Regions from separate parts of the Anaerobacillus sp. 63XJN7_5_ISO-PGPR-S23-430 genome, predicted to be linked through region 1. Evidence: riboswitches for the same ligand, from Rfam matches in the RefSeq annotation. Region 1 holds a riboswitch; the other holds the start of a gene.

What was found. Region 1 has a riboswitch for thiamine pyrophosphate ahead of thiE (thiamine phosphate synthase). Riboswitches for the same ligand answer to the same signal wherever they lie in the genome.
Region 2: it holds a riboswitch for thiamine pyrophosphate, as region 1 does, so the genes downstream of both, tenA (thiaminase II) here and thiE (thiamine phosphate synthase) in region 1, are expected to answer to the same signal.

The regions. Positions count from the first base shown of each region.
Region 1 is NZ_CM149686.1:2,696,876-2,713,386, reverse strand. It holds gene AC0VYJ_RS14330 (YqgQ family protein) at 1-172, shown strand, start outside; gene nfsA (oxygen-insensitive NADPH nitroreductase) at 169-918, shown strand; gene AC0VYJ_RS14320 (ROK family glucokinase) at 946-1,917, shown strand; gene AC0VYJ_RS14315 (LTA synthase family protein) at 2,211-4,085, shown strand; gene AC0VYJ_RS14310 (M14 family metallopeptidase) at 4,252-5,439, shown strand; TPP riboswitch at 5,495-5,611, shown strand; gene thiE (thiamine phosphate synthase) at 5,824-6,459, shown strand; gene thiS (sulfur carrier protein ThiS) at 6,456-6,653, shown strand; gene AC0VYJ_RS14295 (thiazole synthase) at 6,658-7,422, shown strand; gene thiO (glycine oxidase ThiO) at 7,439-8,530, shown strand; gene thiD (bifunctional hydroxymethylpyrimidine kinase/phosphomethylpyrimidine kinase) at 8,547-9,359, shown strand; gene AC0VYJ_RS14280 (ABC transporter ATP-binding protein) at 9,513-10,208, shown strand; gene AC0VYJ_RS14275 (ABC transporter permease) at 10,212-10,985, shown strand; gene AC0VYJ_RS14270 (MTH1187 family thiamine-binding protein) at 10,985-11,290, shown strand; gene AC0VYJ_RS14265 (DUF2759 domain-containing protein) at 11,405-11,590, opposite strand; gene AC0VYJ_RS14260 (hypothetical protein) at 11,738-12,217, opposite strand; gene AC0VYJ_RS14255 (MBL fold metallo-hydrolase) at 12,291-12,932, shown strand; gene AC0VYJ_RS14250 (SAM-dependent methyltransferase) at 12,957-14,030, shown strand; gene AC0VYJ_RS14245 (DUF2626 domain-containing protein) at 14,053-14,298, opposite strand; gene AC0VYJ_RS14240 (Spx/MgsR family RNA polymerase-binding regulatory protein) at 14,547-14,930, shown strand; tRNA gene AC0VYJ_RS14235 (tRNA-Gln) at 14,936-15,010, opposite strand; gene AC0VYJ_RS14230 (hypothetical protein) at 15,368-15,562, shown strand; gene AC0VYJ_RS14225 (YbjQ family protein) at 15,543-15,857, shown strand; gene AC0VYJ_RS14220 (alpha/beta fold hydrolase) at 15,895-16,511, shown strand, end outside.
Region 2 is NZ_CM149686.1:1,557,256-1,573,766, reverse strand. It holds gene AC0VYJ_RS08530 (DUF3813 domain-containing protein) at 1-200, shown strand, start outside; gene AC0VYJ_RS08525 (SGNH/GDSL hydrolase family protein) at 279-860, opposite strand; gene AC0VYJ_RS08520 (Dph6-related ATP pyrophosphatase) at 888-1,547, opposite strand; gene AC0VYJ_RS08515 (GNAT family N-acetyltransferase) at 1,698-2,156, shown strand; gene AC0VYJ_RS08510 (NifU N-terminal domain-containing protein) at 2,224-2,484, shown strand; gene AC0VYJ_RS08505 (YitT family protein) at 2,871-3,719, opposite strand; gene AC0VYJ_RS08500 (DegV family protein) at 4,001-4,855, shown strand; gene AC0VYJ_RS08495 (DUF3941 domain-containing protein) at 4,933-5,064, shown strand; gene AC0VYJ_RS08490 (energy-coupling factor transporter transmembrane component T family protein) at 5,106-5,900, opposite strand; gene AC0VYJ_RS08485 (ABC transporter ATP-binding protein) at 5,878-7,329, opposite strand; gene AC0VYJ_RS08480 (ECF transporter S component) at 7,341-7,919, opposite strand; gene tenA (thiaminase II) at 7,916-8,608, opposite strand; TPP riboswitch at 8,777-8,879, opposite strand; gene AC0VYJ_RS08470 (histidine kinase N-terminal domain-containing protein) at 8,919-10,082, opposite strand; gene AC0VYJ_RS08465 (SDR family oxidoreductase) at 10,225-11,094, shown strand; gene AC0VYJ_RS08460 (DUF11 domain-containing protein) at 11,258-12,676, shown strand; gene AC0VYJ_RS08455 (BclA C-terminal domain-containing protein) at 12,736-13,263, opposite strand; gene AC0VYJ_RS08450 (LacI family DNA-binding transcriptional regulator) at 13,403-14,443, opposite strand; gene AC0VYJ_RS08445 (sugar ABC transporter permease) at 14,672-15,514, opposite strand; gene AC0VYJ_RS08440 (carbohydrate ABC transporter permease) at 15,516-16,511, opposite strand, start outside.

The DNA.
Region 1 (16,511 bases):
TTTAAAGCAATATGGCATGATTGTTTATACTGGAACTCGACTTGGAGATCTTGAACTAATGGAAGGTGAGATCCAAGAGTTATACGATATGAAAATTCTCGAGAAAGAGGATTACCTCGTCGCCAGAATGATCATAAGAAATGAAATTAGCAAGGAGATGGACAAAACATGAATCAGACAATTGAAACGATGCTTGCTCACCGCTCAATTAGAGCATTTAAAGATAAGCCATTAACGGAAGAGCAAATTCATACGTTAGTAAAAGCAGCGCAATCCGCTTCAACTTCAAGCTACATACAAGCATATTCGATCATTGGTGTGGAAGACAAAGAAAAGAAAAAGCAGCTTGCTGAATTAGCTGGTGGGCAAAGTTATGTTGAAAAAAATGGTCACTTCTTTGTTTTTTGTGCAGATTTCAATCGTCACCATGCAACAGCTGAAATGCATGGGACAGATGTAACGGAAACGACGCAAACAACTGAAAAGTTCATGGTAGGATTAATAGATGCAGCGCTTGCTGCACAAAACGCCAGCATAGCAGCAGAGTCAATGGGACTAGGTATTTGCTATATTGGTGGCATTCGGAACGACCTTGAAAAAGTGAGTGAAGTATTGAATCTTCCTCGATTTGTTATTCCTTTATTTGGTCTTTGTGTTGGATATCCCGATCAGGATCCAGATGTAAAACCACGATTACCTCTAAATAACATCTATCATATTGATGAATATGAGCAGGATGCAAATGCATTTAAAAAAGGATTAAACGAATATGATGAAGTTATTTCAGGTTATTACACGAATCGAACGGGAGGTCAACGATCAGCAGGATGGACTTCTATGATGGCACATAAATTAGCGACCCCTGTTCGAACGTATATGAAGAAATTTCTTGAAAAGAAAGGTTTTCCTCTGAAATAAAGTGTTACTTGCGAAAGGTGGATTAAGATGAAAGAAGAAAAATGGCTCATTGGTGTTGATTTAGGTGGAACAACCATCAAGCTTTCATTCCTAGATTTTTATGGTGAAATTATTAGTAAATGGGAAATTCCTACTGATAAATCGGAAGCTGGTCGTCATATCACAACTCATATAGCTCGTGCTATTGATGATAAGATGGAAGAAATGAACGTTAGCAGAAAGAAGTTTTCTGGTATCGGTATGGGAGCTCCAGGTTTCATTGAAATGGATTCAGGATTTATTTACCACGCAGTAAACATTGGATGGCGAGACTTTCCTTTAAAAGACAAGCTTGAAGTTGAAACAGGGTTACCAGTTATTATTGATAACGATGCGAACATTGCTGCTCTTGGTGAAATGTGGCGTGGCGCAGGTGATGGAGCACGTGATTTGCTATGCGTCACGCTTGGGACTGGAGTAGGCGGAGGCATTATTACGAATGGAACAATCATTCATGGAACGAATGGCATGGCGGGGGAAATAGGTCATATTACATCCATCCCTGATGGTGGAGCGCAATGCAATTGTGGCAAAACAGGCTGCCTTGAAACAGTAGCATCAGCGACTGGTGTTGTTCGTATTGCGATGGAAAAACTTATGTCACATCAGGACAGTGTCCTATATCATATTTATCAAGAAAAGAATGAAATTACTTCTCGTGATATTTTTGAAGGCGCTGAAGCCGAGGATCCATATGCTGTTGAAGTAGTGAATAATGTATCTTTCCATCTAGGACTTGCGATTGCGAACCTGGCTAATTCTTTGAATCCTTCTAAAATTGTAATAGGTGGGGGCGTATCAAAAGCAGGCGAAGCGCTTCTAACCCCCTTAAAAAAACAATTTGAAAAATATGCATTGCCAAGAGTTAGAGAAGGTACGGATTTTGCAATTGCCACACTCGGCAATGATGCTGGCGTAATAGGAGGAGCGTGGCTCGTAAAAACGAAATTGATGAAATAGTCCTGGTTTTTCATGTTTCAGCCTGCTATAACAAGGGAAGAAAAGATCAGTTAAGTTCGATCTTTTCTTTTTTTTTGTAAAAAAATTGCCCAAATGAAACTTTTTGTCCATTTCATTCGTTATTACTAACAGACAGGAAGCTCAGAATCAAAATAATTGTGAAAGAAATACTAAAATAAGGACAAAAGTTAGTTGATTAAATTTCGAAAACATACTATCATAGCGATTATGTATGGTCGTAGAAAGTAATGGTAGCTTTTCCTTATATTCAACTAAGGAGGTACTAAGAAAACATGAAAAAGCTACAAAATAAGTATTCTTTTTTCCTAATCGTAGCCTTTATGCTGTGGTTAAAAACGTATTTGGTGTACGAATTTGCTTTCAACATTGAACCTGAAAATAAAATGGAAGGGTTTATATTACTGCTAAACCCACTTAGTTCTGTATTGCTATTCCTCGGTTTTGCCCTATTTGCCTCACCAAAGTATCGCAACAGAGTACTACTGGTCATTAATTTTATTGGCTCATTTATTCTATTTGCAAACGTCGTATACTACCGTGAATTTACTGATTTTATAACAATACCATTGTTGTTTCAAACGAATAATATGGGAGAGCTCGGTAATAGTATTGCTGAACTTGTAAGCGGTTTTGATTTCTTGCTCTTTGTAGATATCATTATTCTGGCAGTTTTCCTTTTCGTAAGAAAAACGAAGGCGTACACGGTTAAGAAGAAAGAAATTGCTATTGTATTTGCTAGCGCTATAGCTCTTTTTGCTGTTAATGTTGGGCTTGCAGAAACAGAACGCCCGCAGCTTTTAACTCGTACGTTTGATCGTGAAATGCTCATAAAATATATTGGTACTTATAACTACCACGTTTATGACGCTGTTCTTCAGTCCAAAGCAAAAGCACAGCGAGCATTTGCAGATGGCAGTGAGATTGTAGATATCGAAAACTATGTAAAAGCTAACCACGTTGAGCCAGATCCTGAAATGTTTGGTAAAGCAGAAGGGAAAAACATCATCCTTGTATCGTTAGAATCCACACAGAGTTTTGTAGTGAATGAAGAAGTGGATGGAGAAGAAATTACGCCTTTCTTAAATGATCTTATAGATGAAAGTTATTATTTCCCGAATTTCTATCATCAAACAGCTCAGGGTAAAACTTCTGACTCCGAATTTATTCTTGAGAATTCATTATATGGACTCCCAAGTGGAGCTGTATTCTTTACCCATTCAGGTAACGAATACAATGCATCTCCAGAAATATTAAGTGAGGATGGATACTATAATGCTGTCTTCCACGCGAATAACAAAAGCTTCTGGAACCGTGACGTTATGTATGACTCCCTTAAATACGATAAGTTCTATGACATTAACGATTTTACAGTAACGCCTGATAATTCAATCGGATGGGGATTGAAAGATGAATATTTCTTTGATCAATCCATTAAATATTTAGAAACGCTACCGGAACCTTACTATGCTAAATACATTACATTAACGAACCACTTTCCTTTTACACTTGAATCAGAGGATGAATATATTCCAGAGTGGACTTCAGATGATGGAACTGTTAACAGATTTTTCACTACAGTTCGATATCAGGATGAAGCTCTAAAGAAATTCTTTGAGCGCATGAAAGAAGAAGGACTTTATGAAGATTCCATCTTCGTCATGTACGGTGATCACTATGGAATTTCTGAGAACCATAACAAAGCTATGGGAGAATTCTTAGGCAAAGAAATCACACCATTTGAATCCACGGAGCTTCAAAAAGTTCCACTCGTTGTTCATATTCCTGGCCAAGAAGGGGAAGTGATGGACCAGGTCGGTGGTCAAATTGATTTGAAGCCGACGATCATGCACCTGCTTGGTATTGATACGAAGGATATGATTAAATTTGGTAACGATCTTTTTGCAAAAGAACAGGATAATTTCACTATCCTTCGCGATGGAAGCTTCATTACTGAAAATAATCTATACACTAAAAATGTCTGTTATGACAAAGAAACAGGAGAAGAAACGGATAAATCAGCCTGTGAACCATACATGGAGAAGGCAAAAACTGATCTTGCCTACTCAGATAAAATCGTTTATGGAGACCTTCTACGTTTCTTAGGCAAGCATGATGAGCAACAAGAGGATACAGAAATAGAAAAATAGCATGAAAGATGCAAACCCCACCTTGGATGTTAGGTGGGGTTATTGTATTGTAATGAATTTTTTCTGAGGCGAGCAATAAGGCTAATATGTCCTAATTATGTAGCATATGCATCACTCATTATTTCATATCATTGTAAGAAGGATATGAAATGTGGGAGGGTATGACATGAAAATTAGGGTGAAGAGTGGGGATAGCCTTTGGAAATATAGCCGAGTGTTTCAAATTCCACTTCGATTAATATTAGATAGTAATAATCTTGAGAATCCTGATCAACTTATAGTCGGAGAACAAATTCAGATCCCTGGGTTTGTCACGAAAAGTTATACCATTAAGCCAGGAGATACATTATGGAAAATAGCAGGATGGTACGGAACACCCCTAGATGGTGTTCTTTTGCTAAACGATTCGAATCCTTTTTCGTTACAACCAGGAGAAAAAGTGAATATACCGATTCGTGTAACGTGGTCACTCATTAACCCAAATCAAAATTACGATTATCAAACCCTTGTTAATGATATTCGAAAAATACTTGCTGTTTATCCATTTATTAAACGATCCATCATTGGCGAATCTGTCATGGAAAAGCCAATCCCAGAACTAGTAGTGGGAACAGGAAAGAAAAAAGTTCATATGAATGGAGCATTTCATGCTAATGAATGGTTAACCTCAACTCTCATTATGAAATTTGTAGATGATTATTCTCGTGAATTGACGAATAGTCAGAGATTGAGCGGTGTTTACCTCCCATCTCTATATGAAACGACTTCTCTCTCTCTTGTACCCATGGTAAACCCAGATGGAGTGGATCTTGTCATTAATGGATTACCTGAAGAAGAACCTTACCGCTCATTGGCGGATCAAATTAATAATGGAAGTGAACAATTTAACAGATGGAAGGCGAACATTAGGGGAGTTGATTTAAACAATCAGTATCCTGCTAAATGGGAAATAGAAGCTGAACGAAAACCAACAAAACCTTCTCCAAGAAATTACCCGGGAAAAGCACCGCTTACAGAGCCAGAAGCAATAGCGATCGCAGACCTGACGAGAAGAAAGAAATTTGATCGTGCGCTAGCATTTCATTCTCAAGGTGAAGTGATCTTTTGGGGTTTCGAAGGACTTGAACCTCCTGAGTCAGAAATCTTGGTGAGAGAATTTTCGCGACTGAGCGGTTATCGAGCAGTTCGCTATGTTGATAGTTTCGCTGGATACAAGGATTGGTTTATTCAAGACTTTAGAAGACCGGGTTTTACCGTAGAAATTGGAAAAGGGGAAAGTCCTTTGCCTACTTCTGATTTCAACACTATTTACCAAGATACGTTAGGGATTTTCCTTTCTTCTCTGTATATGTAGGTTAGTGGCTTGTTTTTTAATCACTTCTTTGTCATAATAAACTTAATTTCATAATTCCAAAGACTAGGGGTGCCTTCATGTAAGGGAAGGCTGAGAAAAAGAAACCGTCATTTCTTTTACCCTTGAACCTGATCTGGTTGATACCAGCGTAGGGAAGTCGGTAGCAGTATTGATTACGTATTACTACCCCCATTCCTTACGCGGAATGGGGTTTTTTAGTGTGTTTTATGTTAATCGTTTTTAAGCGTTTACGGTGGTAGCTTATACTCTTGATTCTCGATTTTTAGCTCGAAGCGATTGGTTATCACAGAGCGTAATTGAGCCGAAAATCAACAAAGCTCGTTAACATAGGCTTAAGGTTAAAAGTATTAGAGGAGGTAAATAATGAAGGATTTTAAATTATACGTCATTACAGGGGAAGAATTCCACCCTGATCGAGACCTAGTTGAGGTAATGGAGCAAGCGATACAAGGTGGTGCTGATATTATTCAATTGCGTGATAAGACGAATTCTAAAAAGGTTGTACTAGAAAAAGCTTTGAGATTAAAGGAGCTAACACAAAAATATGAAGTTCCCTTTATTGTGAATGATCACATTGATATTGCGCTAGCCGTTGATGCTGATGGCATTCATCTCGGTCAGGATGATTTACCTTTAGAGGTAGCAAGGAAGATTGTTGGACCTAATAAGATCATAGGTATCTCCACACATCGAATCGAAGAAGCGCGAGAAGCAGAGCAGCGTGGTGCTGATTACATTGGGGCTGGGCCAGTCTTTCCTACAAATAGCAAAAGCGATGTTGTTGATCCAGTAACAACTGACTATCTCAAAGAAGTTGCAGCAGAAATATCTATTCCGTTTGTAGCCATCGGCGGCATCAAATTGCATAATGTTTCGGACGTCCTCCATTCAGGTGCTTCTAGAGTATGTGTCATTAGTGAAGTAGTTGGTAGTGCCGATATTAAAGGCACGTGCGAAGCATTTATTCAATCCATTCAAAAAGAGGTGATTCCCAAGTGACATTACTAGTTAATGGAGAGCAGCATGATTTAGAAGTGGCAACATTGAAAGAAGTTGTTACTCATTTTGGCTTGCAAGAAGGGTTGGTTGTCACTGAAGTTAATGGAACAATTATTGATCGCTCGGAATGGATCGATACAGAAGTAAAAGAAGGAATGAAAATCGAACTTGTCCACTTTGTAGGAGGGGGTTGACCGAATGAATGATAAATTAACAATAGCCGGTAAAGAACTTTCTTCACGATTGTTTCTTGGCACGGGAAGATATCCAAATCCATATGTTCAAAATAAAGCAATTGAAGCTTCTGAAGCAGAAGTTCTCACATTTGCTATTCGAAGAGTGAATCTTACTGCACCAAATGAAGATGCGATTTTACAGCACATCGAGAATCAATCATTTCACTATTTGCCCAATACTTCCGGAGCTACGACTGCTGAAGAAGCCATTCGCATCGCTCGTTTAGCAAAAGCATCTGGCTTAAGTGATTGGATAAAAATCGAAGTTAGTCGTGATGAAAAAATGCTAATCCCTGATCCGGTGGAAACTTTGAAAGCTACAGAGGTTCTTGCTAAAGAAGGTTTTGTTGTTTTACCGTATACTTCTGATGATCCAGCACTTTGCTATCGACTACAAGAAGCAGGTGCAGCGGCTGTCATGCCAGGTGGATCTCCTATTGGAACTGGTCTCGGCATCTTAAATCCATACAATATTGAACTAATTACAGAACAACTGAAGGTACCAGTCATAGTCGATGCGGGTCTTGGACATGCATCTGATGTAACACAAGCGATGGAGCTTGGGGCAGATGGAGTCCTCCTTAATACAGCCATAGCGAAAGCGAGAAACCCTGTCATGATGGCTGAGTCAGTTAAGTTGGCTATTAGAGCAGGAAGATTGTCTTACGTTGCAGGAAGAATTCCTAAAAAGAAGTACGCCACTGCAAGTAGTCCAGTACGAAATTAATAGAAGGAGGGCGATCATGGCTAACATTACGATTGTAGGAGGCGGAGTGATTGGTCTCTCCATTGCCTATGAATGCCGTACGAGGGGACATGAAACGACTGTAGTAGAAGCTCATAAGTGTGGGGGGCAAGCTTCAGGTGCAGCTGCAGGCATGCTTGCGCCTTATTCGGAAATTGAAGAAGATCCAGATGATTTTTTCAGGCTTTGCCAAAATAGTTTAAAGCTTTTCCCGAAATGGCAGGAAGAAATCAAACAGAATTCAGATGTTGATTTTGAATATAGCGAGAGCGGCAGTCTTTATTGTATCTATCATGAGGCTGATCGGCTGTCTCTTGAGACAAAGCAGGCCTGGCAACGTAAGTTTAACGTCGAATCTACAATATTAAATGCTGACGAAGTAAGAGAGAAAGAGCCAGGCCTTTCTCAAGATGTTGTTGCAGCATTATGGTGTCCAGAAGAGTCACATATTTATGCTCCTGGCTACGTCTCAGCACTTTTAGATGCTTGTCGCAAGTTAGGTGTTCGGGTGATAGAGAATGCGGGAGAGGCGACGTTTGAAGAGAATAACGTTGTGGTAAAAGGTCAACGGATCGAAAGCGATCGAGTTGTTCTTGCTGCAGGAGCATGGTCTATGTACTGGGAGGAAGCACTTGGTTTGACGTTGCCAATTTATCCAATACGAGGACAAATTTGCGCATATGAAGCCCCATCTCTCAATCACATTATTTTTACAAGTCAAGGCTATCTTGTAGCGAAAGCAAATGGATCAGTTGTTGCTGGTGCTTCGGAGGACATCGCTGGTTTTGATACAGCTGTTACGGAACATGGTGTAGGAAGACTTGAGAAATGGAGTAAGCAAGTGATGCCTGCCTTACAGCAGAAAAATCCATTTCATAAGTGGGCGGGGTTAAGACCTGCTACTCAAGATGGCTTTCCTATTATCGGAAAGCTAGATCATAAACCTAAGGTTATTTTAGCCACTGGTCATTATCGGAACGGAATCTTACTTAGTCCTGTTACAGCAAAGATTGTAGCTGATGAAATCGATGGAAGTGTTAGTGAAATAGGGATCGGTCAATTTCGACCTGATCGTTTCCAGGTTATATAATGAAGGAGTGAGTTTTATGCGTAAAGCACTTACGATAGCTGGATCTGATAGTGGGGGAGGAGCTGGTATTCAGGCCGATTTAAAAACATTTCAAGAGCGTGAGGTGTTTGGGATGAGTGCCATAACGGCACTTACAGCGCAAAATACTCTAGGGGTTCACAATGTTTATCCCCAATCTATAGAAGCGGTTCAATCTCAGTTAGATGCTGTGCTATCGGATATTGGAACAGATGCTGTGAAAACTGGTATGCTTTTCTCTAGTGATATTATTTTGGGCGTTGCTAAGAAGATAAGAGAATACCAGGTGCCAAACCTTGTGATTGATCCTGTTATGATTGCAAAGGGAGGAGCATCACTCCTTCAAAAAGAGGCGATTCGTGCCATGAAGGAAGAACTCATTCCTCTTGGTACTATTATTACACCAAATATTCCTGAAGCTTCGGAGTTATTAGGTGGCGACTCAATTACTTCAGTTCGAGAAATGGAAGAAGCTGCAGCGGCACTACAGGACTTTGGTGCAAAGGCTGTCCTTGTTAAAGGCGGACATATGGATGGAGAAACTTCTATAGATGTTTTGTATGCGAACCAACGTTTTTATCACTATGAGTCTAAACGAATTGATACAAAACATACTCATGGAACGGGATGTACCTTCTCTGCTTGCATCGCTGCAGAGCTTGCGAAAGGACGAACAATACAAGAGGCGGTCTCAACTGCAAAAGAATTTATTACAGCAGCCATTGCAAATTCTTTTTCTATAGGTAATGGAATTGGACCTACGAACCACTCTGCGCATAGGCAAAAGCTAATAAGTGGAATGAAACAATAGCTCTGCACTGCGCAGAGTTTTTTATTTGGGGTTGTCTTTTAGGATGAGAAGGTCGAAAATACATAAGCTATACACGAAAGGCACTTTCGTATCATAGGTCATCAATGCATGATAGAATAATGGTGTTAATTTACAGTAAGGAAAGGTCGTCTCATGAATAAAATAATTGAAGTGAAAAATGTGAATAATGAACGTGTGTCAGATATTCATTTTGATATGCTAGAAGGATCATTAACAACGATCATCGGCCCTTCAGGCGCTGGAAAAAGTAGCTTATTGATGTTGCTGAACCGATTAGAGGATCCTGATAGAGGTGAAATTCTCTTTAAAGGAAAGAAGCTAGATGAATTTCCAATCAATAAGCTACGTCGAAATATTGGGATGGTCTTTCAACAGGCTCACCTATTTAATGGAACAATTGAAGATAATTTAAAGTTTGGACCGCTTCTAGAAAAGAAATGGAATGAAAAAATGGGCATTCAACTATTAGAGAAAGTTCAATTACCTCGCGATTTTTTAACAAAAGATGTGGAAAATTTATCTGGTGGTGAAGAGCAAAGAGTGGCATTTGCGAGAACGCTTGCTAATAATCCTGAGGTGTTGTTATTAGACGAGGTGACTAGTGCGCTTGATATGCGTACAGTTGATTGGATGGAAGAATTGTTACATACACTTGTAAATGAAGAAGGGAAAACGATTCTAATGATTACACATGATCTAAAACAGGCGAAGAGGCTTGGTTCATATACTCTCTTTATGAATGAAGGAAAGATTGAAGAACAAGGAGAAACGAAAATATTGTTTCAATCGCCTAAATCAGATGCTTTAAAGCACTTTTTGGAAGGATAACCAATGACTGAAATATCAAATCTATCTTTATTAACGATGATTCTCTTTGTCATGATCCCCGTGTCCCTTTCTTATTTATTTTCACTAGGAATTGGCAAATCCGCGATTTGGTCCTCCTTACGTGGGGTAGTTCAATTATTTTTTATAGGATACATTCTTACTTTTTTGTTTTCAATGCCTGATTGGCAGGGAATAGGACTTTGGGTAGCGGTTATGCTGGTCATTGCTTCTCTACAAGCTGCCAAAAGAGGAAAGGGTATACCCTATGCCTTTCTGCTATCTCTTTGTTCTCTCATATTGATTGAAGTGTTTGTTCTCTCACTATGGATTATTTTTGATATCATTCCATTTAAATCAGAACAAGTCATTCCAATGAGTGGAATGATTATTGGTAATAGTATGGTTGCAACAGGTCTAGCATTTGAGAGAATGAAAAATGAGTTTCATGATAGCAAAGGGAAAATTCTTGCAGCGTTGTCACTTGGGGCAAATTCGTCACAAGCTTCTCAAATGATCATAAGGAAAACAATTCGTGCGGCTATGATCCCTAACGTAGATGGATTAAAAACGATTGGTCTTGTACAATTGCCCGGTATGATGACAGGACTTATTCTAGGTGGCGCTTCGCCCATTGAAGCTATACGATATCAAATTGTAATATCGATAAGCATCTTCTCATCCGTTTCCATATGTGCGATGATTATATCGTTAGTTACATATCGCTTTTTCTATAATCGAAAGATGCAGTTATTAGAAGTCAAAGGAGGAAATAAATAATGGCAATTGTAGACGTTACGGTTATTCCGATTGGTACAGAAACTCCTAGTGTCAGCAAATATGTAGCTGAGGTACAGAAAATTCTTGAATCTTATTCAGATCGAGTTACTTATAGGTTAACACCAATGAGCACTCTTATTGAAGGGGAAATAGCAGATCTTCTCGAGGTGGTCCATGCCATACATGAGGCACCTTTTCAAGCGGGGATAGAGCGTGTCGCTACTAACCTTCGTATAGATGATCGTCGTGATAAAAAGGTTAAGATGGATGATAAACTTGATTCGGTAAACAGGCACTTAGAATAAGTGCCTGTCATCATTTAGTTGATTACTGGTTGTTTTGCTATGCTGTGACAGGTTCATAAGCTTATTCTTTTCATTTTTCTTCAAAATAAAAAAACAGCCTAAATGGCTGTTTTTTTAGTGGCCTCCGCCGCCCCCAGATCCGAAAAGTATATCGATCATTGTGGCAACAGTAAAGGCGCCGAATACAAGCACTGTTAATCCTGCAAAGGCAAGGCCCATAAAGTTCTTTTCACGAAGAGAACGGAATACGCCCCATACGCAAAATAACGTAACGATTGCAAAAATAATTGCTAACCCCATTTGGAATACCTCCCTATCCATGCACTCTTTATCAGTATACCCGTAAAATAGCTGTTGCATGGTTAAATCATAAATTTTTCTAACTTGCGTGGTATGTACGATAAGTCCTTTCTTATTTTAACCGTTTTCTTTTCGTTTGTCGAGGTGTTATTCAACCAAAAATGTAAGTTCAATGTTATAAGCTCGAGCAATACCCTCCATTAGTTCAATGGACATATGATCAACAAAAAAGAGTTCACCCTCTTTGCAAATCAAATGCTCTTCCATTTGAAGAATCGCCATTTCGATTTGCGACTGCTCTCCGTTCCTTATAGTGAAGCAGGAGATCATCTTTTTATAAAGAAAATACTCATTGTTTTGAGAAACAAAGCCATAATCTGAAAAAGAGGGAGTTATTTCTGTGTTTGGAGAAAGGTATAGAAGTGAGTAGAACTCTTGAAATATATTTTTTGAAATGTAGTATTCCTGAAGAGCAACAGCTTCTTCACGATCATTTAGAATAACGAGCTGTTTATCTCGATCAAACACTTTTGCAAGTTCGGCTGTCTTTTTCACTATCTGGGCTATGAAGCCAGGTAGTTTATTATTTGGGGGATTCATTTCTACGCCATACATGTTTTTCAACATAAACATCTCCTTTGGTACAACCTTTTGTATAGTGTAGAATAAGAAACATAATCTTTCAATGGAGGCGATGACAATGGAATGGAAACAAATGGCTGTTGGGCCGGTGCAAGCAAACGCAGGATTCTTATGGAATGAGCAAAATGAGGCTCTTATCATTGATCCGGGAGCTGAAGGTGGTCGAATCAAAAGGAAAGTGGAAAAGCTAGAACTAAAACCAATCGCTATTCTTTTAACTCATGCTCATTTCGATCATATTGGAGCGGTGGATCTGATAAGAGAAACGTATCAAATCCCAGTTTACTTACATATTTATGAGGAAAAATGGCTTTCAGATGCTTCTTTAAATGGCTCTAAGCTGTTTCCGGTAGTTGATAATATTGAAGGTAAGCCGGCTGATCATTTAATTGAAAGTGAAGGGGAAATGACAATTGGACCGTTTCAATTTGAGGTATTTGAAACGCCAGGACATTCACCTGGTAGCGTCTCATTTTATTTTAAAGACGTTAATCTAGTCTTTTCAGGTGATGCCCTTTTTGCAGGTAGCGTAGGAAGAACTGATCTTCCTGGTGGAAATCAAAAGCAGCTGCTGAACAGTATACATAACCGCCTTCTAGTATTACCAGAAGAAACGATTGTAGCCTCTGGTCATGGACCGTCTACGACAATAGAAGTGGAGATGGTAGAGAATCCGTTTCTAAATGGATTTTCTTTATAAATGACGTCTTTAAGGGATGAAATCATGAAGGAGATCGAGCGTAGTCCTGGAGGCGCTATATCGTTCGAGAAATTTATGACGCTGTCTCTTTATCATGAGCGGTATGGCTATTACCAGGTAAATCAACCTAAAACAGGTCGAAACGGTGATTTCTATACATCTACAAGTGTTCATGATATTTTTCCTAGAGTTATGGCTCGGGTTCTGATTGCCGATATTCACAAGCATAATCTTGAACCTTTCATTGTTGATGCAGGGTCTGGTGATGGGAACTTCATTGCCTCCTTTCTTGATGAAGTGAAACAAAAAGACCAGGCACTTTTTCATCAACTAACTTATTGTGTGATAGAAGCAAGTCAATACCATCGTCGTCTAATTAAAGAAAAGGTGCACGGGCTTAACGTGAGAATGTATTCTTCACTTTCTGAAATAAAGAATGACGTACCTATATTAAACGGTATTCTTTTATCCAATGAACTGTTAGATGCTTTTCCTGTTCGGGTTGTAGAGAAATTTCAAAATCAATTGTACGAAGTGTGTGTGGGAATAGATCATCGTGGTTCTTTTAGGGAGATCTACAAACCTTGTACAGATGCAAAGCTAATCAAATGGTTAAATCATCATGACGTTGTTCTTGCGGAAGATCAACGCTTTGAAGTACCCTTGATCATGAGCGATTGGCTTTATAAGACTGGTGAATGGATTTCCGAGGGGAAAGTTTATACAATTGACTACGGCTACACGAACGAGGAATGGCAACATCCTGCAAGGAAAAGGGGGAGTCTGCGCGGGTACAGGAAACACCAATTAATGGAAGACGTTCTTCAGTATCCAGGGGAAATGGATTTAACCACCCATGTTTCTATTGATGCAATTGAAAAGATTGGAATAGAAAATGGACTAGAATGGCTTGAGTGCTTGCCGCAGGGACAGTTTCTTTTGAAGCATGATCTATTAAGCTTTATTAAGCAAGTCAATCCAGATAAACCGTTTTCTAATGAACAAAAACAAAATCGAGCAATTAGATGGTTAGCAGAATCAAATCAGTTTCTTGTCATGATTCAAGAAAAGCGCCAAAGAAAAAAAGACGATGCATGAGCATCGTCTTTTTTCGTTCGAATTAATGTCCGCCTGATCCAGGCGTCATCATGAACACTGACCAGTATGAAAAACCGACCATAAATAAAGTTAAGTATACACCAAAAATATACAGATAAGTACGTTCTGTTAAGTTTAAATAACTTAACGCTAAAAACATGCCGGCCTGGCCAAGGAACAGCAATCCCAATACTGGCATCTCACCAACAAAGCCCATTAGTGAGAAAATGCCGGTCCAGAAAGCTAAAACTCGGTACATTCTAGGCATAAAAGTTCCTCCCTTGCTCGTTCATTCCTCATACATATCGTATTATATATGAGGTTCTGTAGAAAAGTAAATGCTAGTCTCATGGCAAAATAATGACTTTCCTTATTTAACCTTGAAAAGGGTTCCAATTTATTATCCCAAATCGTTCACAAAAATACAAATCTTTTTCTTGTACAATATTTGTTTAAGTGTTGTATAATGTGGGTAATGTTAGTTATTAACGGAAAACGTAACGGGGAGGATTTAAATTGGAAGATAAATTATTGTTTTACACTTATCCAAGTTGTACCTCATGTAGAAAAACGAAAGCCTGGTTAAAAGAAAATGGCGTTAATTTTGAGGAGCGTCACTTATTTAAAGACACACCTTCCATTGAAGAGCTAAAAGAAATTATCACTCTTTCTACTGACGGAATTGAAGAGATTCTAGCTAGAAGGAGTAGCTCCTTTAAAAAGCTAAATGTTGAAATTGACGATTTAACCATAACAGAGATGTTAGAGCTTATGCATAACGAACCAAAACTTCTTAGAAGACCTATCGTAACAAATGGAAAAAAACTGATTGTGGGCTATAACAAATCAGGACTTCAGAACTTAAAACAGCGAAAGAAAAAACTCGCGGTGGTTTCATAAGAAATTGGCTGGGCTAGCTGGATTCGAACCAGCGCATGACGGAATCAAAATCCGTTGCCTTACCGCTTGGCTATAGCCCAATCATGTATTTCTCTGATAGTATGATCAGAGAATCAGTAACTTATACTTACATTGAAGGTGCGAATTGTAATGGTATCTTTTTTCTGAGTTAGCACTTTAAATAATAATAAGTAATGTATGTTTTAGGAATGTCCTACTGCTTATTTGAATAAGATAGCATCATAATCCATGTCACAGCGATATGCGGAAAACTTCTGCGTATCGCTTTTTTGTAGTTTGTTAAAGATTTTTTAATTAATTAGTGAAAAATAAAAATGTTCACTAATAAAGGCGAAATTTTCAGAGAAAACGAAGTGAAGTAGATCCTAATAAGGTATTCTTTAAGTAGTAATTGAAGAATGAAAGGGAAGAGCATAATGAAGATATTCCTTATAATTAGCGCCTCTGTATTTCAGTTCCTTATTGTAGTAATGTTCTTTATCCAGAAAGTTTGGGTGCCGATTGTTGCGTTGGCATATGTTCTTTCACTTTTATTTTTAATTCTTGTACTAATAAAAGAACGAAGATCGATGGAGAGAGGAGAAAAAAGTGATGATGATCGTAACTACTGATGAGATAGCAACGAAAGAGATCAAGGAAGTTATTGGGTATGTTCGTGGGAGCACAGTTCAATCCAAACACGTAGGGAAAGACATACTAGCAAGTCTTCGAACAATAGTAGGGGGAGAAATAACAGAATATACAGAAATGATGACGGAAGCACGGCAAAGAGCTATCGCAAGAATGCTCAAAGATGCTGAAGGAAAGGGAGCAAATGCGATTGTCGGTTTTCGCCTTCAGTCTTCAGCTGTAATGTCAAGCGCATCAGAAATTATAGCTTATGGAACAGCGGTTATTATAGGATGACGGGATTCACGCAACCTAAGTAAAGGGAGTGGTCTATATGTGGAAACAAACGCTTATTAATACAAAGCGAGGGACTTTTGAAGTTTTTATCAAAGGGAACGGTCCTCCATTATGTGTGACGCACCTGTACTCTCAATTTAATGAAAGCGGAGACTATTTTGCAGATACGTTTACGACTAGTCATAAAGTCTACTTAGTTAATTTAAAGGATGCGGGTCATTCAGATTCTGTAAACGCACCTTATGAGTATTTTATGTTGGAGACTGTATTTGATCTTGAAAGTGTTAGATCAGCTCTTGGAGTTAAACAGTGGACATTCGCTGCTCATTCTACGGGAGGGATGCTTGGTTGTGTATATGGAATTCATGCATCCCGTTCGCTTACAACCATAATAATAGTAGGAGCTGCAGCTAGAGAATATGGTTCTTCGTCGTCAGCATGTATATATAACCCTGCGCATGAGAATTATCACATCATGCAACATTACATAGAAAAACTAAAAGACTCGAGACTTGGTGATGATGAGCGGGAAAGGATCACCAGAGACAGAACCAAGCTGTCTCTTTATTTGCCAGAAAAATATCAAGACTATTTTTCAAAACGAATAAATAAAAAGATGGCAACAAATCGGATGAACTTTTTTGCCCGCGAAAT
Region 2 (16,511 bases), 1.1 Mb from region 1:
TTCAGCTTGCTCGAGAAGCCGTTGCAAAAGCGGAGCAAATGGCTGCAGGTCATCCAGAGTTGCAAAACCAAATCGATGTGGCCCAAAATAATCTTTCTGCAGCTTTTCACCAATCTACAAGCGCAGAAAAAGAACAGCTCACATCTTACCAGGCAGTTATACAAGAACTTAGCCATGAATCATCCAATAAACCCTTTTAATTTCCACGAAGAAGAAACCCGTCATGTACGACGGGTTTCTTCTTCGTGGAAATGCATTCATCTAACGTTATTATACATTTAAAAAAGTTTTATGACCGGTTTAAATTTTGTTCGCCTGCCAAGCGAATTCAGTACTTCTTTTGTTATCAGCTTATATCCTTTTGCATTTAGCTGGAGACCGTCTTTTTCATAAAGCATTTTACTTTTCTTATTTTCTCGAATCAATTGCCAGAGATCAATATGTCTTGTTCCAAGCTTATTTGCTAAATATTTTATTCGATCAGCATAACCCTCTATTTTCTGATTCGTCATTGAGACATTTCCTTCATTCATCACTGGTGATGGTGAAATAAGAATAACCCGTTCTGAAGGGAGATTATTAACCATGTACTCAATATTTCTTTCAAACTCACTCAAATCTGAACTTTGTCCTAAACAAGCTTCTTGCGTTCCAAAGAAAATGGTTACATAATCCGGTTTGTAGCTGAGAACATCAGACTGAAAACGCGATACCCCTTCTCTAGAAGTTGGGGTTGAACCTGCATTAATCACGATCCATTCATCAAGAGCCCCTCTTATCCTTGATGTAAGACGTTCGTTCCCTTTATCATCTACTTCCCTCGCTGTTAGGCAGTCGCCAAAACAAACAAGTACAGGCATATCTTTCCTCCCCCTTTCGTTCCGTTGTTACCAGTTCTTCAAAATGGCTGTTCGAAAATTGCCTTGCTCTACTATCTCTTGAATTTCAACTATCACTTCTTTTTCAAAAATTGGGCCGTTCCATACAAACGTATGAAATTCTCCATTTTCACCGCACGGATCCACGTTATTTGGAAGGGATTGAAGAAAGTTATCATCAAATGGTTTCCCTACCCAATCAGGAGATATTTTTGACTGATCAACCGTTGTAATCACTGCTTTAAAGCCTGTGGAGATGAATCTTTTTGCCGTATGTAAAGTGGAATGTTGCCATAATGGGTATATGCCCATCAGTTTGCACTCCTGTAAAAGCGTTTCCCGATAACGACGAATATCATCTAAAAATAAATCAGCGAATACGACCCCTTCTATTTCTGCTTCTTTAAACACCTTATATTGATTGCTAACAAGTTTCTCGTATTGCTTATTCGTACAGTTATCTGGTAAATTGGTTATCGTTAGAGGCAGACCAATAGCAGCTACCTGCTTTTCAAGCAACGCTGTATGTACGCCATGAAAAGGAATGGCACCATTTGTTTCGTTAATGGTTGTCCATAATCCTTTCACTTGAAGATGTGATTGCTTTAAACAATCGAATAAAGCTATGGCGCTGTCCTTCCCAGAGCTCCATGAAAAAATTAAATTCAATGTATTAGCTCCTTTCTTACTCTATATAGACGAATGGAAAAGGCTGAATGTTTCAAATATCTTGAAATTAATTAAAAACTTTATTCAAACCTTCTTAAAAAGGGATTGAAGTGTTTGAAGTCGAAACAGTATGACGGAGGTGGAACGGTAATGAATGTGTATCAATTATCCAGCCAGACAGATGAAGACATGATTGAAAAGGTTTCAAAGTTATTAATGAAGCAAATTACTCGTTCTGATCAAGATGGAAGCTACGATAAACTCGTTAAAGGAGTAAAGCTTGCTCTTGATGAACAGACAGCATCACGAATCGTTGTCGCAGAGTCTGATGACGAAGTCCTTGGCGTCGCGTTTTTTAATATCGGCGTCAGCCTCTCTAGTGGTGGTCCATATATTTGGTTAAATGAATTATTTGTTGATCCAGATGCACGAAATAGAGGTATTGGTAGGAAATTACTACTTCATGTGATTTATTGGGCTGAGAATGAAGGGATTAAGGGCATTGAACTTGAAACAGGAATTCATAACGCTGTTACAAAACACCTATACAATTCCCTCGGTTTCCATGACATTATTTCAAAAAGATACGGGTTTACCTTCTCTTCTTAAAGATTATTTGCTGCAAGAGTTGTTTCTGATACACTAAGAGATGGTAGAGAAAGGAGGCGTTTATAAAATGGAATTACGCGTAGATCGTACACCAAACCCAAATGCTATTAAAATCACAGCAGACCAACAGCTTTTCGAAGGAACTTCAAGCCATTCTTTCAAGAAGAATGACAATCCTGATCACCAAATGGCTGCTGCACTTCTAAAATTAGAAGGTGTTGATAATGTGTTTGGATACCAGGATTTTATTACAATTAATAAGATGCCAGAGGCAGATTGGGATACATTACTTCCCGAAGTAAAAGAAACAATCTCTAATAACGCATAGAAAAAAGTTCCTCGGATATCCGAGGAACTTTTTTTGTGTTGTTAAGTAGTAGGTGAGATGTTTCACTTTTTTACTCGGGAACTCAAAGGGCGTGTTCTTTTTGTGGGGCTCCAGCGCTTGTCGAGGCTAATCGGGCACTTCCGCTTTTCTTGTCTAGCTGCGACTCGCAGAAACTGCGATATTTCACTCTTTCACCAGAACACAAAGGGCGTGTTCTAGTTCAAGAGCTCCAATATCTCCGTTTCTAAACGCTCGTCTCCGCTTTTCTTGTCTAGCTGCAGTGAGCAGGGACTCGATCGCTTCAGCCCTTCATCCGAACACAAAAACCGTGTTCAAATGAAGGGCCTCCAGCGCTTGTCGTCCCTAAACGCTCACTTCCGCTTTTCTTAACCATCCGTTCTAAAGAATCCGAAGATGCCTGTGGTGTTGACTATGTTGGTGAAGGCGGTTGGGTCGATGTCTTGGATGATGTGCTCGAGGTCGTATAGTTCATAGCGTGTGACGACGATCATGAGCATTTCTTTGTCTTCTCCTCTGTAGGCACCTTTTGCAGGGAGCTTTGTGATTCCTCTAACAAGTCGGTCATGAATAGCTTTTTGCATTTCATTTCCTTTGGAAGTTACGATCATTGCTGTTAGTTTTTCGTGACGTGTATGAATGACGTCGATTACTCGAGATGATACGTATAAGGTAACGAGCGTATAAAGAGCTTTTTCCCAGCCATAAAGCATCCCTGCAGTGAGGATAATCAACGCGTTCATGCTGAAGAAATACGTACCGATTGGACGGTCTTTCATGCGGGATAGAATCATGGCTACGATGTCCATTCCTCCGGTGGAAGCCCCCCATTTTAATGTAAAACCGATACCAATTGCTGCAATGACTCCGCCAAACACTGCATTTAGCAGTATATCTTCTGAAAGAGCCTGTACTGGAATGATTTCAAGGAAAAAGGTAGTAGCTCCAACACTGATAATACTATACAATGTAAAAGACTTACCCACTTTCTTCCATCCCAGTATAGCTACAGGGATATTTAGTAACATAAGTAAAATACCCGTTGAGATTGAAATTGGCGTATAATCACTTAGTACGCTGGAGATCAGCTGTGCGATACCAGTAAAACCACTAGCATATACATTGGCAGGGATAAGAAATAAGTTCAGAGAAACTGCACCAAGGATCGCACCTAAGAGAATCACAATAATTTTTTTTACTTCTTCCAATAAGAACACCTTCTTTTTTGAAACAGAGATTTAACTCGTTTACAGAATATAAGTAGAGACTGATCCGATTGACAATATTCACTCTCAGGATCCGATCTTTATAAGTGACGATTAGGTAAAGCCACATCTACTAAGCCATGTATATCTAATCAAACTATCTAATCTACGTCAACTGTTTTCTATTCAACCCCATCAATAGGATTGATTTCCTCTTTGCTAATGGGATAAACTTGATTATAACAATCATTCATTTACATACCGACTTAAAAATGAAGAAGGGACGATCGTCCATGACAGTTAAAATCATTACAGATAGCGCCTCGGATTTGCCAGAGGATCTCGCACGAAAGCACGACATCGACATCATGCCACTAATGGTCATTATCGGAGATCAGGAGTATTATGATCGTGAAGAGATCCAAGCAAAAGAGTTATATAAGACTTTGCGAGAAGGTACAATGGCCAAAACGTCGCAAATTCCTCCAGCACGGATACGAGAGACATTTACGAAATACGCTAAAATGGGTCAGCCTTTTATTTATATTGCGCTATCATCTGGCATTTCAGGTACATACCAATCAGCTGCCATCATAAAAAATGAAGTACAGGAAGAATACCCTGACGTACAAATGGAGGTCATTGATTCCAAAGCCGCTTCTCTCGGCTACGGACTCATGGCGATACACGCTGCAGAGCTTGCTGAAAAAGGTGAAGGATTTGAGCAAATATCAGAAAGCTTAAACAGCAAGTATTTAACGCACATGGAACACATTTTCACAGTAGACGACCTGGAGTTCCTTCAGCGCGGCGGTCGAGTCAGCAAAGCTTCGGCCTTCTTTGGTGGAATGTTAAAAATCAAACCAGTGCTCCACGTTGAAGATGGGAAACTTGTTCCGATTGAAAAAATTCGTGGTAAAAACAAAGTCACAAAGCGTATGGTTGAGATCATGCAGGAACGCGGCGTTAATCTTCAGTCTCAATTAATCGGCATATCACATGGAGATGACCTTGAAAGCGCTGAAAAATTAAAAAGTGCGATTCAAGAGACATATGGGAGTGAGCACTTTGTCATTCATGAAGTAGGCGCTACGATTGGCTCTCACTCAGGACCAGGAACACTTGCTTTGTTTTTCTTAAATAAATAACTTCCTTTTACATAGGATGTCGCATAATCGCGTACTCTATTATTGTGCATGGCAATCCTAGCAAGGGAGGACATAACGTGTCATCAACAAAAGATAATAATAAAAAAGCAGTTGATCATAATGCTAAACGAATGTTGAAAAACAAGTTGAAAGAAGAAAACCGTGAAGGCGGGAAACACCAGTATTCTAAGGATACTGACCACTTGTAGAGATCAAGCAATGAAAAGAAACCGGCTAAACAGCCGGTTTCTTAATTTCTAACATCTGTGATATCAAAGTAAGGAAATGTTAGACCAACCCAATAAGCAAGAGAAAAACCTACCGTAATGTAGAGTATAAAATATGCATCAACTCTAGAGAAGGTCTGTTTATAATAATAAGTTCGTTCCTTATTATTGAACTGCTTCGCTTCCATGGCAACTGCAATGCGATGAGCTCTACGAATACTTTGAGAAAGCAATGGCACCGCATAAAGCGTCACAGATTGCATGATTCGAGCGAACCCTTTTTTCTTTTTTATACCTCTAATAAGTAATGCGGCTCTTAACTGTTGGAATTCCTCCATCATAACAGGAAGAATACGAACAGCAGCCATAAAGCTATAGGCAAACCGAGGTGGCACTTTTAGCTGTTGAACGAGGGAATAGAAGAGAAATACTGGCCTCGTTGTCAAAGCGAATAGAAGTCCGAGCAAGGCGAAATTTAAAGCTCGAAACCCGATGTGAAGACCTCGAAAGAAGCTCTCTTCTGTAATATGAACGATTCCCCACTTCCACCAAGTCGTTGTCCCTTGACCAAAGAACATCATACTAGAAGCACTAGAGAAAAATAATAACAAAAATGGAATCATTAAGATCGCTAGTATCTTGTTCCGATGTCCTGTGGCGAACAAGACGAGAATTAATGGAACCACTGTTACATTGCTAATCAAATTTGGATTGTGAACGAATAAAAGAAGGATAAATAATGCTAAAATGAACACCAATTTAAAAGCAGGATTTAAACGATGAAGCCATGTTTCTTTATACTGTAGAGTCCACTGCATGATGCTCCCTCTCTTCCCTTCTCCCAAGCTCTCGATCAGCGGTTAGCTTCCCCTCTTCAATGACCCACTCTCTCGTCCCATAATTTTGAACAATCTTCTCATCATGCGTCACCATGATAATGAGCATTCCCTTTGACCTTAATTGTTCAAATAAAGCTAGCAACTTAAACGTATTATTTGCATCCTGACCAAATGTTGGTTCGTCTAACAAAAGGATCGGTTGAGTACCAAACATGGCTGTTCCTACGCTTAACCTTCTTTTTTGACCCGTAGAAAGCTGGTACGGATGAAGAGTTCGCACTTGCTTAAGATCATATGCTTGAAGCCACTGGCCTACTTTTTGATCTACTTCCGCGTCTTCCATCATTTCAAGGGAATAAGCAAGTTCATCATAGACAGAATTCGTTACAAATTGAAATTCTGGATTTTGAAAAACAAAAGCTAGCTGCTCACGGGAAGCTTTGATCGATTTTAATTCCTGATTCTTTACTCTCTTTTTCCCAGTCGTTTTCATCACGTTCATTAAACTTAAAAGAAAGGAGCTTTTACCTGCTCCATTCTTTCCGGTAACCACAATCCATTCTCCTTCATGAGCTGATCCATTATGCACTTCAATTTTTGGGATTTTGCCTCGATACCCTTTTAACTGTTTAATCTCAAGAATTTCTTCCCCTTTAACATACGGTGCAGGAAGATTTTTTTCATTTGTATGTTCTTCCCATACGCTCGGATACCAGATCCCATATTCCTTCATCTTATGTTTATAAAAGGAGAAGACACTTTGTGGGTCAGCATCTGCAATAATCCTTCCCTCTGAATCAAAAAGGACGATACGATCAACAAAATCGATCACTTCATCAATCTTATGCTCAACGATAATCATTGTTTGTGCAGCATTAAGTTGTTTAATTGTTTTCCATACGTCAGAGGTACCTGCAGGATCAAGTAACGCGGTCGGTTCATCCAAAAAGATCACATCTGGCTCAAGTGCAAGCATGGAGGCAATGGCTAGTCGCTGTTTCATCCCTTGTGAAAGTGAACTAATCTCAAGATGCGGATCCTTAAAGGAAAGACCTACCTTTTCAAGATAATGACGAATTAACCCTTCCATTTCAGGTTGCGGGACAGCACGATTTTCCAATACGAATGCCATCTCTTCATCCACATATGGCATGCAAAACTGAGAATCAGGATCTTGAAATACAACGCCTGAAGATGCTGGTATGCTTTTGGCGTCTGCCTTCATAGGCACTGGAACGGCATTTGGAATTAAACCAGATAATATCTGAAGAAGAGTTGACTTACCACAACCGCTCGGACCAAGAAATAAGACCTTTTCCCCTTCTGCAATCTCAAGAGATAACCTATTAAATAACAGTGTGTCCGCTCCCGCATATTTCACACGAAGGTTTGATACACCCACTTTCATATAACCACTCCTTACTGATCTAACGCCTTATAATCTTCATCACTTGCTGGTCTAACCAAGCTAGTAACACCCGTTTTCTCTAGAGCCTCTACAAGGAAATAAGCAAGTAGTCCAGCTAATAGAAAACCACCTATTAACCTAGCACCAATGAGAAGAAGTAAATTCCATAGAGCAAGATCCATCACATACCCATAGGCAGCATCCATGACAATGGAACCTACGGCAGCAGCAATCCCTCCAAGCGCCGCAACAAATGCGGTGTATCGTTTATAGCCAAATAAGGCAAACATTAATTCCGTTCCTAATCCTTGAACAATTCCATATAGAAGAACAGATAATCCATATTCAGAACCAACAAGAAATTCACCAGAAGCTGCAGCCGTTTCTGCAAGTAGTGCCACACCGGGCTTACGAAGAAGAAGAACTGCTACTGTACCCGCAATAAACCACATCCCGTAAATCACATCACCAATATGGAGACCAAATGGTTTAAAGATGTTATAGACCGGTCCCCACAGTTTATAAATAATCCCAAAAACAAGGGCAATCACGATCGTAATCAAAATGTCCGAAAGCTTTAGTCGTTTCATACGCGCTCACCTTTTTGGAGGGAGACTGGCCACTCTTCTACTTGATAAGCCATTTCCCAGAAACCATATTCCAACTGACAGCTAAGAATGAAATAGTCCTTGATTCGCTTTAATTCTCTTTCAGGTGCCGTCTCAGCCCACTGATCGAGGATTTTTCTTAGTTGATCCGTCACTGGTTCCATTGACTTCTCTCCGTAAAACGTAATCCAATCATAAAAAGGATGATCTTCTTTAGGATTAACCTCTTCCATTAGACGTTGACCAATCTCAAGGTAAGTCCATGGGCATGGCAGAAGGGCTGCAACGATTTCTCCGAGCGTACCTGAATGAGCAGCGTCGAGCATATGCCTCGTATAATGGTGTGCCGTAGGGGCGAGGGGATAGCCTTGCAGCTCTTCATAAGTGACGCCTGCAGCTCGACACAAATTATTATGAGGATGAACCTCACTATGGAGTACAAATGATATTTGTTCAGTGAAAAGTGCCATCTCTTCTCGGTTTTCACATTTTGATAGCGCAATGCCATAGATTCGAACAAATGTATTCAAATATTCAAAGTCCTGCTTTACATAGTGAACAAGCTGTTCCTTCTCTAACTTTCCCTCCGCAATTCCTCTCACAAATGGATGATTAAAGATCGCTCCAAAAATTGGTGCTGCTTCCTCTCTTAACTGTTCAGTAAATGACATAAAAAAACTCCTCTCCGCTTTTCATCCAACTGATGAAGAGGAAAGGAGCTTGAATGCCGTTGTTCCGTCATTTTTGGAGATTTAGAAATACTTGTAAGCATTCCTTACTTCTACACGTTTAGGAAATCAAAACGTATAAAAGCCGCTCCAAAAATGGAGCGGCTGCGGTGGCATCCGTCTCCACTTTCCTCCGCTGGCGCTAACCAGATCAGGTTCAAAGGGTCCAGGACATCCTGTCTCAGTCATATAAATGACTCCCCTAGTGGATATATAAAAAGCTTTTTTGAATGTTAGTTTGATAACTATTAAGCTACTCTTCTTTCACACCTTTGTCAACCATTACTGGAAGTTCAATTACAAAAGTTGTTTGTTCTGGATTTGATCGCACTGAAATAACACCTTCGTGCTTTTCAATAATTTGCTTGCAAACAGACAATCCAAGACCTGTTCCGAGTTTTTTTGTACTAATGAACGGTTGAAAGATACTTTCAACAAGATGCGATGAAATTTGCCGGCCATTATTGGAAATTTCAATCGTAATCCGTCCATGGTTTTCTTTTGCTCTCAGCTCAATTTTTCGATGATCGATTTTATTTTCATTTAACTCTTCAATCGAGTTAATCATAATATTAAGAATGACTTGTTTAATTTGTTCTTCTACACCGAACAGTGGAATGTCTGGAGTAATGGCTGTTTCCACTTCTATATTTGATTCTAGTAGTCTTGGATAAAGAATTTCAATGGTATATCTTAATAATCCACTTAAATTTAATGATAGAGGACGATCGTCGCTCCCACGCATTTTTGATAAGAAAAGAAATTGACTTACCTTCTCTTCTAGACTTTTCATTTCGCTATTGAGGATTTCGAAATAGTGTTTCTCGATCGAATTATTAGCATCACTATCATCTTCTAATAATTTCAAAAATCCTTTAATGGAGGTAAGAGGATTGCGAAATTCATGAGCAAAGCTCGCACCTAGCTGACCAAGAATGGTTAAACGATCACTATGCATTTCCTGTATAAACTTATTTTTATCATGAATGATATTATCTTTCACCTTCGTGTATTCCGTTACTGAATGATACGAATAGGCATTAAAGTAATTATTAATGATTTGAAGACCTTTCGAAAGTTCGTCTCTATCAAATGATGATTCGTTTAAGACAGAGATCACAACCGATCTCCCAAAATTAATATTCGCAATAAACTCTCCGATATTAACATTTGCTTCAATTCGCTCATTGGCAATTTTCTTAGTTAATGTCATAATCCAACTTTCATCCTGAAGGCGAATATAACGAGAGATAAGTTCAACCGTTCGTTTCCCATTCTTAATGATTTCTTCATAATAAGGATCCTCTTGAGAAATTTTTGCGCCAAGCAGCCACTTTTCTACAATTTTGGGCTGACTTTGTTCCAAAAACGACGCAAACCGTTCTTCAAATTCAGATTCTCTTAAATCAAAATTCATACCTCTCGCCTCACAAACTACATTATAGGTTTGTTTCATTTTATCATGTAATGCAAATGTCATCATTATATTCTCAGACTTAGGTTTAGAAATTCTCCCGATTGGCAATTCCTTACATATATAATTTGAAAGGAGTTATCCCATGCGACCAGATTTTAGACAGACGGATGGACAACCAGCACAACATCAAAATCATCAGCCAGGATCTCAGCAAGAAATGGATCCAAAGCCCATAATGGATGACCGGGATTATAAAGGATCAGGAAAATTAACGAATAAAGTCGCTCTCATCACTGGAGGAGATAGTGGGATAGGCGAAGCCGTTGCGATTGCTTATGCAAAAGAAGGAGCAAAAATCGCCATTGTTTATCTTGACGAACATGAAGATGCGCAACATACGCAACAAAAAATCGAAGAAATCGGAAGCGAATGTTTATTGTTGCCGGGAGACATTGGGAGTGAAAGCTTTGCTTACGATGTGATTAAACAGGTGATTGATCATTTCGGACAGCTCGATATTTTAATTAATAATGCAGCAGAACAGCACCCCCAACAGGGAATAGAAGAAATTAGTGCAGAACAGCTCGAAAAAACATTCCGAACCAACGTTTTTGCCATGTTTCACCTGACGAAAGCCGCTCTTCCCCATCTTAAAAAAGGAAGTGCAATCATTAACACATCCTCTGTAACCGCATATGAAGGCAATGATCAGCTGATCGATTACTCTAGTACAAAAGGTGCAATCACAACGTTCACAAGGAGTCTCGCAAAGTCGCTCGTTGGAAAAGGTATTCGTGTCAACAGCGTTGCACCTGGTCCTATTTGGACACCGCTTATCCCTTCCACCTTCTCAGCAGAAAAAGTGAAAAACTTTGGAACGAATACACCAATGGGAAGACCGGGTCAGCCAGAAGAATTAGCTGCGGCTTACGTCCTTCTTGGTTCTGATGGATCTTCTTATATGACAGGTCAAACGATTCATATAAATGGTGGACAGTTTTTAACATCTTAAAACCTCCTTTGGGAGGTTTTTTTATATTATTCACTCTATAAAAAAATGATTTTTAAGACTCTATTGGACAAGAGTTTATACGTCTTTTTACTGTATTCATATAGTATAGTGAATACAATTTTAGACTATATTTGAACACGTATGTTCAATAGGGGTTGTCATTATGGCTTTTACCAATCGATACTCCACCCGAACGTGTGGAGCCATGACATTTACAGGAAACACTTTAGGATTAAGTCAGTTACTAAATGCTAACCAGGCTGGAACTCAAGGAAGTATCGGAGCATTTATTACAACCGATACATCACTTCAAGTGCCAACTTTTCCACCAGGAACCACTCTGGATTATACTTTAAATAACTCAGAGGCTAATCTAGTATTACCAGCTGGAAGCTCCGTTTTATATGCTGAATTAATCTGGGGAGGAAATTATCTTTCAGTAAACGAAGACATTACATCTGATATTGATAATTCTGTTACGTTCACGAACCCAAGCGGGACTGATTTCACAATTAGTCCCGACCCAACTACTAGTAATGAGCCAACATTTACCATCGGAGGAAATACTCGAGGATTTTACATGCGCTCCAATGATGTTACATCAATCGTTCAAGCAGCTGGCGCTGGTACATACACCGTAGGCGGCGTACCAGGACTAGTCGATCCTCTTCAAGCTTCCACAGCTGATACGAACCATGCAGGATGGACACTCGCCGTTGTTTATGCGAATAGTACATTACCAAACCGATCTCTGAATTTATTTGTCGGCGCCCAGGGTATCGTCATTAATCCTTTAAACCCCACAATTGATATAGCCATTTCAGGTTTTATGACTCCTCCTTCAGGTACTGTAGATGCCCGTTTACTCATCTCAGCTCAAGAAGGTGACGCGAATATAGGAGGGGATCAAGCTCTTTTTGGGCCTGATGCAGGTACATTAACCCTTCTCTCAGGACCAAATAACCCACTAGGAAACTTTTTTGGCTCTCAAATTAATGATGATTCCGGAAATCTTGATACGAGTGGAACATTTGGTAACCGGAACCAGGATCCTTTTACATTAACGAATATTGTTGCTGGAAGACAGGGATGGGATATTACAAACGTCAGTGGGGCTGGCCTATTACCGAACAACCAATCCACGGCTGTTTTCCGCTTCACGTCGTCAGGCGATGCTTATATGCCAAATGCACTTGGCGTCCAAATTGACGAAGGTGATGCCATTTTAGATATCGTGAAAACCGTTGATAAGCCATTTTCCACCTATCGTGACGTGCTTTCGTATACGATCACCATTACAAACAACGGCGTTGTTCCCGCTATTAACGTAATCTTTACTGATTACCTTCCAGCTTGCACCCAATTTATTGAGAATAGTTTGTATATTGATAGTGTACAATATCCGGGTAGTAATCCCCAATATGGTATTGACCTCGATGATATTGATGTCGGTGATACCGTTACAATTTTCTTCCAGATTGTTGTGAAACGGTGTAACTGTTTTGTTCTTAATGTAGCCGAAGTCGAGTTCAGCTGTGGTAAAATCGCTACTAGTAACCAGGCCATATCTACTGTATGTTAATTAGTAAAAAAAGATCGTGTGCTAATTTTGCACGCGATCTTTCATTTTATATAAACTAGTTATTCGACTCTAATAATCGTTAATGACGCTCCCACACCCGACGTCAACACAACTGCTGCAACCAAACCAAACAGTTGAAGTGAGATCGTATCACCAGCGTTTAAAGCTGTTATTACTTCAGCGCTATATTTATTTAAAGAAACAAGAGGGGATATGACCGATTGGGGGAGGGAAGCTCCATTAATTAATAATCTTGAACTAACGATTAGAGAAGCGGTTTTATTAATTTGATAAGAAATGTAGTACCTTCCTGCTTCTTGTACGGTAAAAATGGTGTTCGGACCATTTACTGTGATTGTAGCAGGCAAACTTTGTCCATTTGGAAGGGGGATGTTCGTTCCACCTAGAATAACGTTGATGATTGCACCACCTGTATTTGCCGCAAAACCCGAAGTGCCTGTGACTGACGGTCCTTCTGGTCCCTCAGGCCCCTGCGGCCCTGGTGGACCAGGGATTCCCTGTGCACCTTGTCTACCAAATGCTCCTCCAGAACAGCTCCCACAACCTCCACAACCTGAACAACTCATGAAAATCACCTACTTTGGAGAATTTGTATTTACTATAGTAAACGCGATCCTTGATGGATTTGGAACGGCTGATGACGGCTTGTTCAAAGTTTATATGTATTTTATTAAAATTCCCCAAAATAAATAGCCACCTTCGTGGCTATTTCATACTCTCATTCTGATTAATCGTTCTCACTGTCCAGCGCTCTACAACCTTGTGTGGTACACAAACACGTTTGTTTCCTGACTCAGGATCACTAATTTTCTCTAGCAAACAGTTCACTGCCTGATAACCTAGTTGGAAAATATTAATATCAACAGAAGTAAGCGGCGGACTGGCATATTCAGCGAGCATCACATTATTGAAACTAATGACGGAAACATCTTCAGGAACAGAAAGACCCATCTCATCAAGCTTGCTCATGATACCAAGGGCCATAAGATCATCTGCAACAACAAGCGCGGTTGGAGGATTTTCTAACGAAAATAATGCCATTACCGCTTCCTGTCCGCCTTCTTTTAGAAACTCCACATGAACAACATAATCGTCTTGGAGTGGGATTTCCGCTTCCTGTAGGGCTTTTTCATAACCGTGTAACCGCTCCACGGTAACGACTAGATCTAAATTCCCTCCAACAAATGCGATCCGTTCATGACCTTTGCCGATAAAATGCTCGGTTACATCTTTTGCCGCGCTATAGTTATCATTATCGACATGAGTGATTGAATCTGGATTCACTAGCGGCTTCCCAATAACGGTAAACGGAAAATTTTGTTCCTGTAAAAACGTCATGATTTTATCGTCGATTCTTGAATAAAGCATTACTATACCGTCCACTCTACGCCCGTGAACCATCCCCATTACGCCTTCTAGCATTTCTTCTTCTGTTGCCCCAGTGGACATATATAAGGTATATTCTTTTTCATGAGCCTTCGTACTAATACCGCGAAGAACTTCTGGAAAGAATGGGTTCTGTAATACTTTATCTGCTGAACTCGGCATGACAAGGCCAATCGTTTGTGTACTCCGGTTCGCTAGACTTCTTGCATTATAGTTAGGATGGTAGCCAAGCTCTTCCATCGCCTCTCTTACACGACGTTTCGTTTGCTCACTAATTCGTGGATTATTTGCGATCACACGTGATACCGTTGATGGCGCAACATTGGCAAGCTTCGCTACATCTTTAATCGTTACTGCCATTGGGATTTCCTCCTATACAAAGCTTTCGCTTGTTCATTTCATATGATAAGTAATTGATCTATCTTAACTATCTAATGATTCATTGTAAACGATTTCTATTGAAAATGACATCTACTATAGAGAAACAATCCTACCTATTAAAGTTCTCTAAACGAAGAATTAGGATAAAAAAAGAGAAAGAAGCTGCAAGAGTAGCTCTCCTCTTCCTCTTCTTTCTCACGTCTTGCTCTATCCTTTCGTTCCACCAGCAGTAAGTCCAGATATAAAGTAACGTTGCAGCGATAAGAATAAAATTGAAATTGGGATCGCAATCAATACTGATCCTGCAGCGAACGTTGTAAACTCATTACCGAACTGATCAGAAATCATTTTGTAAAGACCAACCGCTAACGTATATTTATCCTCACTACGAAGAATAACTTGAGCAAGAATAAAATCCGTAAACGGTGTAATGAAACTAAATAATGCTACAACAGCAAGAATCGGTTTTGCAAGTGGTAATATGATTTGCCAGAAGATACGAAAGTGACCCGCTCCATCGATTCGAGCTGACTCATCAAGCTCTTTTGGAATTGTATCAAAGTATCCTTTAGCAAGCCAGGTATTCATTGGCAGTAAACCACCTGTATAAACGAGAATCAGCGCAAAGTGCGTATCTAACAAACCCGTTGTATAAGCTAATACATAGATCGCAATAAGTGCGGCAAAGTTCGGGATCATTTGAAGAATTAAGAAAGTCATTAATCCATTTTTACGACCGACGAAACGGTAGCGTGAGAAGGCATAAGCCATACAGGAGATCATCGCTACGGCTAGAATCATTGTGATGATACAAATCTTCAATGTGTTCCAATACCAAAGCAAGTAATCACTTTCAGCCGTATTAAATAACGATTTGTAATGCTCCAATGTTGCATCCTTCGGGATAATGGATGATCCAGATAGACTGTCACCGGGATTAAAGGAAGACCCCACAATCCATAGAACTGGATACAAGATGATGACACAAGCAATAGCGATGGCAATGTAGGACAGTGTTAAACGTAAGGTATTCTGCATTTTTGGACTCATATTACATCATATCCTCTTCTTGGAATGATTTCGTTCTTCTAAACTGCCATAGTGCTACACCTATAACAATGGCTGATAGAATCATGGTAATAGCAGCAGCTTTGCCATATTGCGCAGACGTAAACGTGAGCTTATAGATCCACGAAATCAAAATGTCAGTAGAGCCTGCTGTTTGACCTGATACGGCAGGACCACCACCGTTAAACAGGTAAATAACGTTAAAGTTATTAAAGTTAAATGTATATTGTGTGATTAAAATTGGCGCGATTGCAAAAAGAACCATTGGAAGCGTGATTCCTCTAAACTTCTGCCAGATATTCGCACCATCTACTGTGGCAGCTTCATATAATTCATCTGGAATCGATTGAAGCACACCCGTTACCATAGCGAAAATAAACGGGAATCCAAGCCAGAACTGTATAAGAATTAAAGCAACTTTTGTCCAAAATGGCTCTGTAAGCCATGGTATCGCATCGATACCGAACGCTGCTAAGATGTCGTTATTTATCGCACCAAACGTCTCATTAAACATCCCCGCAAACACAAGGATTGATACGAAAGCTGGTACGGCCCAAGGCAAGATAAAGATTGTTCTAAAGATGCCTTTAAATTTAAGGTCTTTCTGGTTCATCAAAACGGCTAGAAAAATACCAATGGCAATTTGTCCTGTTGTTGCAACAAATGTCCATACGATTGTCCATGAGAATACATCAATGAAAGTATCGCGCCAGATGTCTAGCTTAAATATATCAATATAGTTTTGAATCCCAATCCAATCTACTAAGTTAGCTGGTGGAGAATGGTAGAGATCGTAGTTTGTAAACGAAAGTAAAATAACAAACAATATCGGGAAAATAACAACAAAGATTAATAAGAAAAATCCTGGTGATAGCATTAAGTAAGGAAACCCTTGTTCAGAAACATTACGGTATTGCTCTCTAACAGAATTTAAGGGAATGCCTAGATCACGATTTCTTCCATTCAAATATGCATCCCT